Regions from separate parts of the Paenibacillus sp. cl141a genome, predicted to be linked through region 2. Evidence: predicted binding sites of a transcription regulator. Region 2 holds the regulator's gene; the other holds the start of a gene.

Region 1 (4,181 bases), on a different contig from region 2:
TGATCAAACATGGTTAGTTTCACGATTTCCTACCCCCGCGATATGGTCTTCATCCAGATCAATGAATGCGATGCCTTGAGCCGCAATGCCAACGGCCCCTTCGATTTCCAGATGCGTCAACCGGTTTTGATCAAATAGGGCCTCTACATGAATCGTTCCGCCTGGCTGTTTGATGGAAGCCTCGATATCCCTCTTATGCTTCCAAGCTAAGTAGGCGCCTACGGAAGCGGTGCCGGATCCGCAACCTCTTTCCCACACCGCGCTATCCAGCTCCGGCACATAAATGAGCGGAGCCAGTTCCCTAGTGCGGGGGTTGTATAACAGGATCCCGACCATTCTCGTACCGAGAAAGGGTCCGATGTGCTTGGCCATGGCTAGCATGCTGCTCTTCATTTGCGCATCGCAGCATTCTGCTTCAATCACGAAATGAACAAAGTTGCTGTATCGAACGACAACCGCGTCAACAAGGGAACACCCTTCTTGAAGGACCGTTTGATCAATTGTCACCGGAAGCGGCATGTTGACCCGGCAGCGATAATCCTCCTTGTTTTTTGTTATACGGCATGACACTAACCGCTCCGTCCCTGAAACCTCTAGTCGAAATTCAGTTGTTAGATGTCGTTTCATCCCCTGGACCTCAGCCAGGTATGCCGCCAAGGCCATGCAAGCATTCCCGCAAAATTCACCTCCTGCCATCCGCAGAAATGCATCCGCATGATCTATCTTGGATTGTTCGATAAAACCAACCTGCTCAGCATAAACATTGTCGTACGACATGATTTTAGCAGCGACGCGTTTATGTTCATCGGGCGGAAGCTTGGTGTTAATGAGAATCGTCATGTTCTGCGTGGGATTGCATTTCACAAAATCGATCTTCTGCTTCATCACGGGCTCCCTCTGCTCCAATGGATTGCCAGTTGCTTGATGTTCTTTAATCGTAATATTTACGATTAAGATGTTGAGAATATAGCATGCCTTTTTGAAATAGTCAACATTTTAGCACGAAAAAACTCTTTCGACGTCATCATCGGAAGAGTTACTTATGCGTATATTGGCTGCCTTGGATGGAATAAAAGCGCCTTTGCCGCTTCGATAGAAGCATTAAGATTCGAAATTACTTTCACGACAGGGGAAATCTTGCCGATCTGCTGTACTGGAGCTAACCTCCGACATTTGGCCGGTTACCGTTACCGTACGACACCCGATCGGTAAGGCGGGTATTGGATTGCCTAATATCTTCAATGGATACGATGGTCTGCTCGACAATCGCGGAAAAACTCTCAGCCATCTCAAACAGCAAAAAGGTTCTTCCCGGAATGTTGATGATGAGCTTCTCCGTGTCGTAAATGCCAATCATGATGTCATCATTCGTAAGACTTTTCAAAAGTGGAGCTACCTAGGGGTGCTATTGTTGCCATACCGTGTCCTTAAGCTTATTGGCGCATCATTGGGATCTGCATCTCCCCTTCAGATCACTATATTTATCGTCCGAATAGCAGCGAATCGTTGAGCAGGATGATGGACTGGAATAATAAAAATCCCTTCCTCATTCGGTGAGGAAGGGACACTGTCGAAAGGCTATACCGCTTGTCGCAGCCGCTCAAACAATATGTTGTTTTCCAGATGGATATGCTCGAACATGTCCTTTTCAAGCATGGCTAACCGTTGAAAGACAAGCTGATACGTACCGCAGGCATCAGCCGGAAGCTTGAAATCGGATGTTACGTCCCGCAGCTCCTGCAGCAAGCTGCCGGCATGAGCATGTTCATGCTCCAGTTCGGACACGTGCGGCTTAAGCTCTGATGCCGCTTGGTGGCTAGGGTCCGCCACAAATTTCAAGATGAGCGGAAATACATGTTCGTCCTCGTCCTTCGTATGCTCTAACAGCTCCTTTTTCAATTCCGAGAAGAGCTCCTGCACGCGAAGCAGCTCAGGATGATGCTCTCCATGCACACGGGCCAATTTCGTTACATAGGGCGTTAATGCCGGTAATTCATCACGGAGGAAGGCATGATGTTTTTGTTGGATGTGATCAATCAGTTCGGATTCCTTCAATGAAGCGGGACAGCTTTCCTGATAACCGGCAAACTTGCTCTCTACGAACTGAACCTGCTCCAGAACGGCGGCTGGATCCAAAAAACGCTGCTTGGCTGCCTCTTCCAAAGGCACCTGTCCCCCACAACAAAAATCGATGCGGAGGGACCGAAATAAATCCGCGGTTTGCGGGATGGATGTCACAATATCGGATACTTGGCTCTGAAGCGTGAATGAACTCATATTCAAACCTCCCTAGACTTAATACGTGTTTGTGAACTTTTTCACTCTTACAACTCAAGTATATGAAACTCCCATACCCGCATATGTGATTGCAGTCATACTGAAATGTAACACTATGTGAACGATAGGTTCTTTAGTATTTTCGTCATCGTTCACATTACTCGGCCTTCGGACCGATGCCTGTTTTCGCCGAGATATTTACATTGGAAAATGTGGAAGTATTGTATTTCCACGTCTCATTGTTAACTTTAGCCGCATCCGCCACAAGCCCGACATAGACTTGCTTCGGCAAATCGACTTGAACGTTTCCAACCGTGGTCCAACTGGTTCCATCTTGAGAAACGAACGATGTGAATTGATTATCCTTGCGGACAAGCTTGATCCAATATGGCAGCTGAAATTCCTGTTCCGGCTGAATCCTCACGACCTCGCCGCCCTCCTCGGCTCGACTAAGGGTTACGCCTCTTTTCCCCGTGCGAATATAAGGGACGACAAGGGAAACGAACGGGGCATCCTCTTTCAGGCTCTCGCGGAACATGATGCCGGCTTCCGCTTCCTCATTCGTGGGAGTGATGCTTTCAATCCGGGCAACGATTTCAGCATCTCCCTTTACCTTCTGATATGCAAAATGAAAGACGTCCTTCGTGCCGCCGATATCACCCGCCGACTTGACGGTCACTTCGCCCGGCGCGCCGCCGAGCTGCGTGTGTCCCGGAATTCCCGGACTGCCGACATCGGCCGATTTCCAAGGCCTGATGCTCCCTTTAGTGTTCGTATGTACGATCACGCTCGTTGAGAATGCCATCGTGCCTGTATCGTCGATCGCTTTTGCGGCCCAGTAATGGGTGCCATCCGCAACATCCGTCCACTGATAGCGGAACGGCATGCTTTCGTCCTCCCCAACCTTTTCCCCGTTCCGGTAAAACTCCACCTTGGTTACGCTGCCGTCTTCATCGGAAACGGACGCTTCAATCGTGACGTTCGAGCCGGCTTTTACCACCGTGTTGTTTGCCGGGGCGGTAATGACCGCTGAGGGATTGGCCGATCCGTTTCCTGGTATGGAATTCAGATACAGCTCCAGATTCGTAAATCCTTCGTTATTGGTCATATTGCGGTCGCTCGGATCTTTCGGATCCAGCCCGTGGGAGATCTCCCAATCATTCGGCATTCCATCTTGATCGTCATCTTCTATTGTGGAAACAACCGGCTCCACGAGCGGATATCCGCCCACCTCATTCTGGGAGTTAATATGCATGCCGGTTCGGTGGATCACATCCTGGATGATCCGGGCATCGACGGCATCCCGCTTCGGCAGGGTGGGTCCGGCGCTTTGCATGACCGCTTCATAAGCCTCTTCGGCGGATTCGGTCGGCAATGGATTGGCAAAGGAAGCGGGAGTTTCCAGCTTCACGTAATTTGGGTATTTATGAACGCCTGACCAGTTATCCTGCGTATATTCCGGATACCCGTCCATGACGTTGCCGTCGATAAAGTAACTTCCGGTGCTCTCCGCATTCATAAACCGAACGACTTCCGTCTCCGGGCCGGGCTTGTAATAATTGTTGATGATATTGGTAACTGCCCCTTTGCCTCCGTACGAAGCAAAGAAACCCCAGTTGTATACCACGTTATTTCGGAAATCATGGGAGTTGCCGGCCGTGCTGTCAAACGCAGGGTTGCGGCTGGAATTGTGAGCGATCAAGTTATGATGGAAGCTGGTGTTTTTTCCGCCCCATATCCCGCCGTACCCGTGTCTGCCTTTGACGTGTCTGCTAATATGCATGGCGTCGGCGATGATCGACCATTGCACGGTGACATTTTCGTTGCCGTAAGGGCTGAGCACTTCGTCAACGGACCAGCTGAACGAGGAGTGGTCAATGATGATGTCTTTCTTGTACCGCCCG
Region 2 (4,181 bases):
CGTTTTTTTCTTCAAATCCGTCTTCCTCGCTCCCCTTGATTATTCCCTAGAGGGTTGTAAGACGCTCAAATGCACGCTGCGCTTCCCGGCGGATGCGTTCCTCGTCGAGCGTAAGGCTCGCGCCATTCTTCACCACCTGCTTGCCGTCAACCCATACATGCTCTACATCCTTCGCGCTGGCAGAGTAAATCGCGTGAGAAATATAGTCGGTCCGCGGAAGGAAATGCGCCTGATCCGTATTCAAAGCGATCATATCGGCTTTCATACCTACCGCGAGCGTACCGATATCCTCAAGGAAAGCGGACTTGGCTCCGTACTCCGTACCCATTCGAAGCGCTTCGGAGGCCGGAATGGCCGTCGGATCCCCGCTTACTCCTTTATGGATCAGGGCAGCCAGCCGCATCTCTTCGAACATATCCAGGTTATTGTTGCTAGCAGGTCCGTCGGTACCGAGCGACACCGTTACACCGGCTTTCAACAGCGCAGGTACGCGGGCGACTCCGCTGGCAAGCTTCAAATTGCTACCGGGATTATGCGATACGGCTACTTGATGCTTGGCCAAGACTTCGATTTCTTCATCGGTCAGATGAACGGCATGCGCGAGGAGCGTAGGACGGGAGAACATGCCCAGCTTCTCCAAATGGGCAACGGGGCGAAGCCCGTAGTCCTTAACATTCTGAGCCACTTCGGTTTCCGTTTCGGACATATGGGTATGCAAAGGCAGGTTCAAGTCATGGGATGCTTGAACGAATTTTTCGATGAAATCCGGCGGGCAAGTATAAGGCGCGTGCGGCGAGATCATCGTCGTAATTCTGCCGTCAGCCTTGCCATGCCAATCCTTCGCGAATGCCACCGCTTCGTCCAGCTTCTGCTGCTGTACCTCGGGCGGGCATAGACCGATTACGCCGCGCGTCAGGACGCCGCGCATTCCTGAGTCCTGGACAACCTTCGCGACCTGATCCATATGGTCATACATATCCACAAACGTCGTGGTTCCGCCCTTGATCATCTCCAGCACGGAGAGCGATGTGCCCCAATAAACGTCGTCTGACGTGAATTTGGCTTCCATCGGCCACATTTTTTCCTGAAGCCATACCTGCAACGCCAGATCGTCGCCATAACCGCGGAGAAGCGACATGGCGGCATGTCCATGCGTGTTCACCAATCCAGGCAGGAAAAACAGATGGGTTCCGTCGATAATCTCTGTTCCCTCTTCCACGACGGGCTCCTCTTCGCCCAGGTACGTGATCCGGTCGCTATCGACCACCATATATCCCCGAAGCACGGATTGGCCTTCCCCTAGTACTGCAAACGTTCCGTTCTTAACCATCCACTTCGTTGTTGTCATGTGCTGCATCCTCCTTGCCGTTATCCAAATAATAGGCCAAACTTTGCAAATCCGTTGTAAAATCAGCCGTATGAATCCGGATATGGGCCGGGGCTTTCAGGATGGTTGGCGCAAAGTTCAGAATCGCCTCGATCCCTGAGGCGATAAGCTGATTCGCTACGTTCTGCGCTTCGAAATCCGGAACGGTGATAATCCCGATTCGAATGCCGTGCTCATGAACCGTCTTCTCCAGCTCTTCCATCGGCTGTACGACCAAATTGTTAATTTTCATACCAACTTTGGGAGAATACGAATCGAAAATCGCCACAATCTTCATATTATCCTTCAGGAATGCATTGTAATTCGATAATGCATGTCCAAGATTACCGGCCCCGACCAATGCGACATTGATCTTCTGGTCCAGCTTCAGAATCTGGCGAATCTTCTCGATCAGATATGAAACATCATATCCGATCCCTTTCCGTCCAAAATCACCGAAATACGCCAGGTCCTTACGAATTTGAGCAGGATTGAGGTCCAGCTTCTGTCCCAGCTCCTGGGAGGAAACCGTGGAAACCTCCCTTTTCTGAAGCTCATTCAAATAGCGCAAGTATACAGGTAATCTGCGGACCACGGCTTCCGAAATTTTTTCCGATTTCATGCATGCTCCCCCTAATAATAGGTTAATAACTACATCTTTTTTTGTTGATCGTGCTTGGTTTCACTTTATTCAGCTCGGTTCCCCGCGCTTGCCTCTTCCTGCAGCCATTCCGAGATTCGGGGAACGATCCCCTCTGTCGGCATGTGCTCCATCTTCGGCCCCGGCAAGGAATATAAGAAATACTTCCCGTAATAGGATTCAATGACCCGGGTATCGTACACGATCACGATCCCTTTATCTTGTGCTGTTCGCACCAGGCGCCCAAACCCCTGTTTGAAACGAATGACCGCTTGCGGAACCGAAAGCTTCATGAAGGGATTCTTCTTCTGCTGCTGCAGCAGTTCGCTCTTGGCTTCGACCAAGGGGTGATTCGGCGGCTGGAACGGCAGCCGGACGATGGCTAGACAAGTCAGCGCCTCACCCGGGATGTCTACCCCTTCCCAGAAGGAGCTGGTGCCCAGCAGCACGGAAGCGCTGCTGTCCTGAAATCTTCGGATTAACTTGGTACGGCTGGTTCCGTCCATACCTTGTCCCAATACCGTGATGTCGCTTGATGCCAGCGCTTCTTTCAGCGGCTCGTGCACCTGGCGCAGCATCCGGTACGAAGTGAAAAGGACGAGCATGCGGCCATGCGTAGCCACGGCCGTATCGGCCAAAGACTTCACCAGCGTATTCACAAAGAGTGCATCCCCGACCGATCCCTTCACGCTCGGAAAATCGCGCGGCACGACAAGTAGGGCCTGTTCCCTGTAATTAAACGGGGACGGGAGCTGAACGGTGTTCAGGTTCCCCGCTTCAGCCGCTTCCTGAAGACCCAGGTTCTCGATCATGAACTGAAACGATTTGTCCACCGACAAGGTCGCCGATGTCAGAATCACGCTTTGTTTCTTGTCAAAAAACAATTCCTTCAAATGAGTGCTCACGTCGACGGGCACGGCATACAACTGCAGCGATTTGCTGCGGAAATTGCCGTTCGCCTCCATCCAGTAGACGGTGCCCTCATCGTTCAAGGCCATGAAGGAGCGCAGGTCTTCGCGATGCGCGGCCAGGTCCTTAAACAGGCCCGATAGGTCGGTTAACAGGCTGTCTGCGCTATAGTCATCCAAATCTTCCTTCATTTCGGCGATCAGCTTATCGCCCTTGCGTACGACATCGCCCAGCGTCAGATGAATTTGATGCTCCAGTTCGGCCATCGATTCCCAATCCTTCGGCTTCTTAAGCGGGGACAGGCGGAGCGAGAATTGGCCGGCATCTCCCGGAGAAGCGTCTCCGCGTTCCGGAAGCAGTCCGAACAATTGATCGCTGAGCCGATCCCAGTTCTCTTTTGCGGTAATCAGGTCCGGGTACAAACGGTCGATGACGGAAGACCATTCGACAGCCTTCTCGTGCGGCGAAGCTTGCAGCAGCTGGCGCAGAGCCGGGAGCTGCCCGCTTCGGCTGTCTTTGTACATGCGGGTCAAGGTATGGACCACCGAAAAATACTTTATCTGCAAGCCAAGGTGCTTGCCGGCGACATCCTCAAGATGATGCGCTTCGTCGATGACGAGGCGCTCATAGCTTGGCAGCAGCTGATGATTCGCCTTCACGTCGGTGAACAGCTTCGAATGGTTCGTAATGACGACATCCGCAATGCCTGCTTCATGCTTGGCCCTGTGATAATAGCATTTGCGGAACCAAGGGCAGGCGCGTCCAAGGCAAGAATCCGAATCGCTGGAGATGGTTTCCCAGAAATCCCCTCCGCGTCCGCCAAGGTTTAGCTCTTCATCATCCCCGTTCTCCGTCTGGGTCAGCCAGACCAGCATCTGGGCCGCCGTGATTACGTCTTCCTTCGGGGAATGAAAATCTCTTCTATTTATTTTATGTTCAAATTTTCTCAAACACAAATAATGTCCCCTGCCCTTGAAAATGGCCGCCTTAAAAGGAAAAGGAACAACCTGGGTGAGCAGGGGAATATCCCTGTCACGCAGCTGTTCTTGAAGGTTGATCGTATGCGTGCTCACCATAACCTTCTGTTCCTGCTTCACGCTTTGATAGATCGACGGCAGCAAATATCCAAGCGATTTGCCAGTTCCCGTGCCTGCTTCGATCAATAGATGTTTATTGTCATCCAGCGCCTGCATCACTTCCTGGAACATCATGTCCTGGGCATCCCTGCTCTCGTAATGAGGCAGCGTTTCCTTGAGGCGTTCACGA

What was found. Region 2 encodes Rex, which represses fermentation and respiration genes when NADH is low (regulators of the CRP and FNR family bind a similar motif). Its sites were predicted from a motif close to TTGTGAAATATTTCACAA; they were not measured.
Region 1: ric (iron-sulfur cluster repair di-iron protein) is a predicted target of Rex. The motif match lies at 2,307-2,324, and genes of this name have one in related genera.

What each region holds. Positions count from the first base shown of each region.
Region 1 is NZ_FNZO01000014.1:61,525-65,705, forward strand. Features, by position in the region: gene BMX45_RS27395 (class I SAM-dependent methyltransferase) at 1-23, opposite strand, end outside; gene BMX45_RS27400 (histidine racemase CntK family protein) at 4-885, opposite strand; partial or broken gene BMX45_RS31500 (chemotaxis protein) at 1,295-1,396, opposite strand; gene ric (iron-sulfur cluster repair di-iron protein) at 1,579-2,277, opposite strand; gene BMX45_RS27415 (Ig-like domain-containing protein) at 2,435-4,181, opposite strand, start outside.
Region 2 is NZ_FNZO01000006.1:118,008-122,188, forward strand. Features, by position in the region: gene BMX45_RS17955 (cell wall elongation regulator TseB-like domain-containing protein) at 1-15, opposite strand, end outside; gene BMX45_RS17960 (amidohydrolase) at 47-1,348, opposite strand; gene BMX45_RS17965 (redox-sensing transcriptional repressor Rex) at 1,323-1,988, opposite strand; gene dinG (ATP-dependent DNA helicase DinG) at 2,054-4,181, opposite strand, start outside.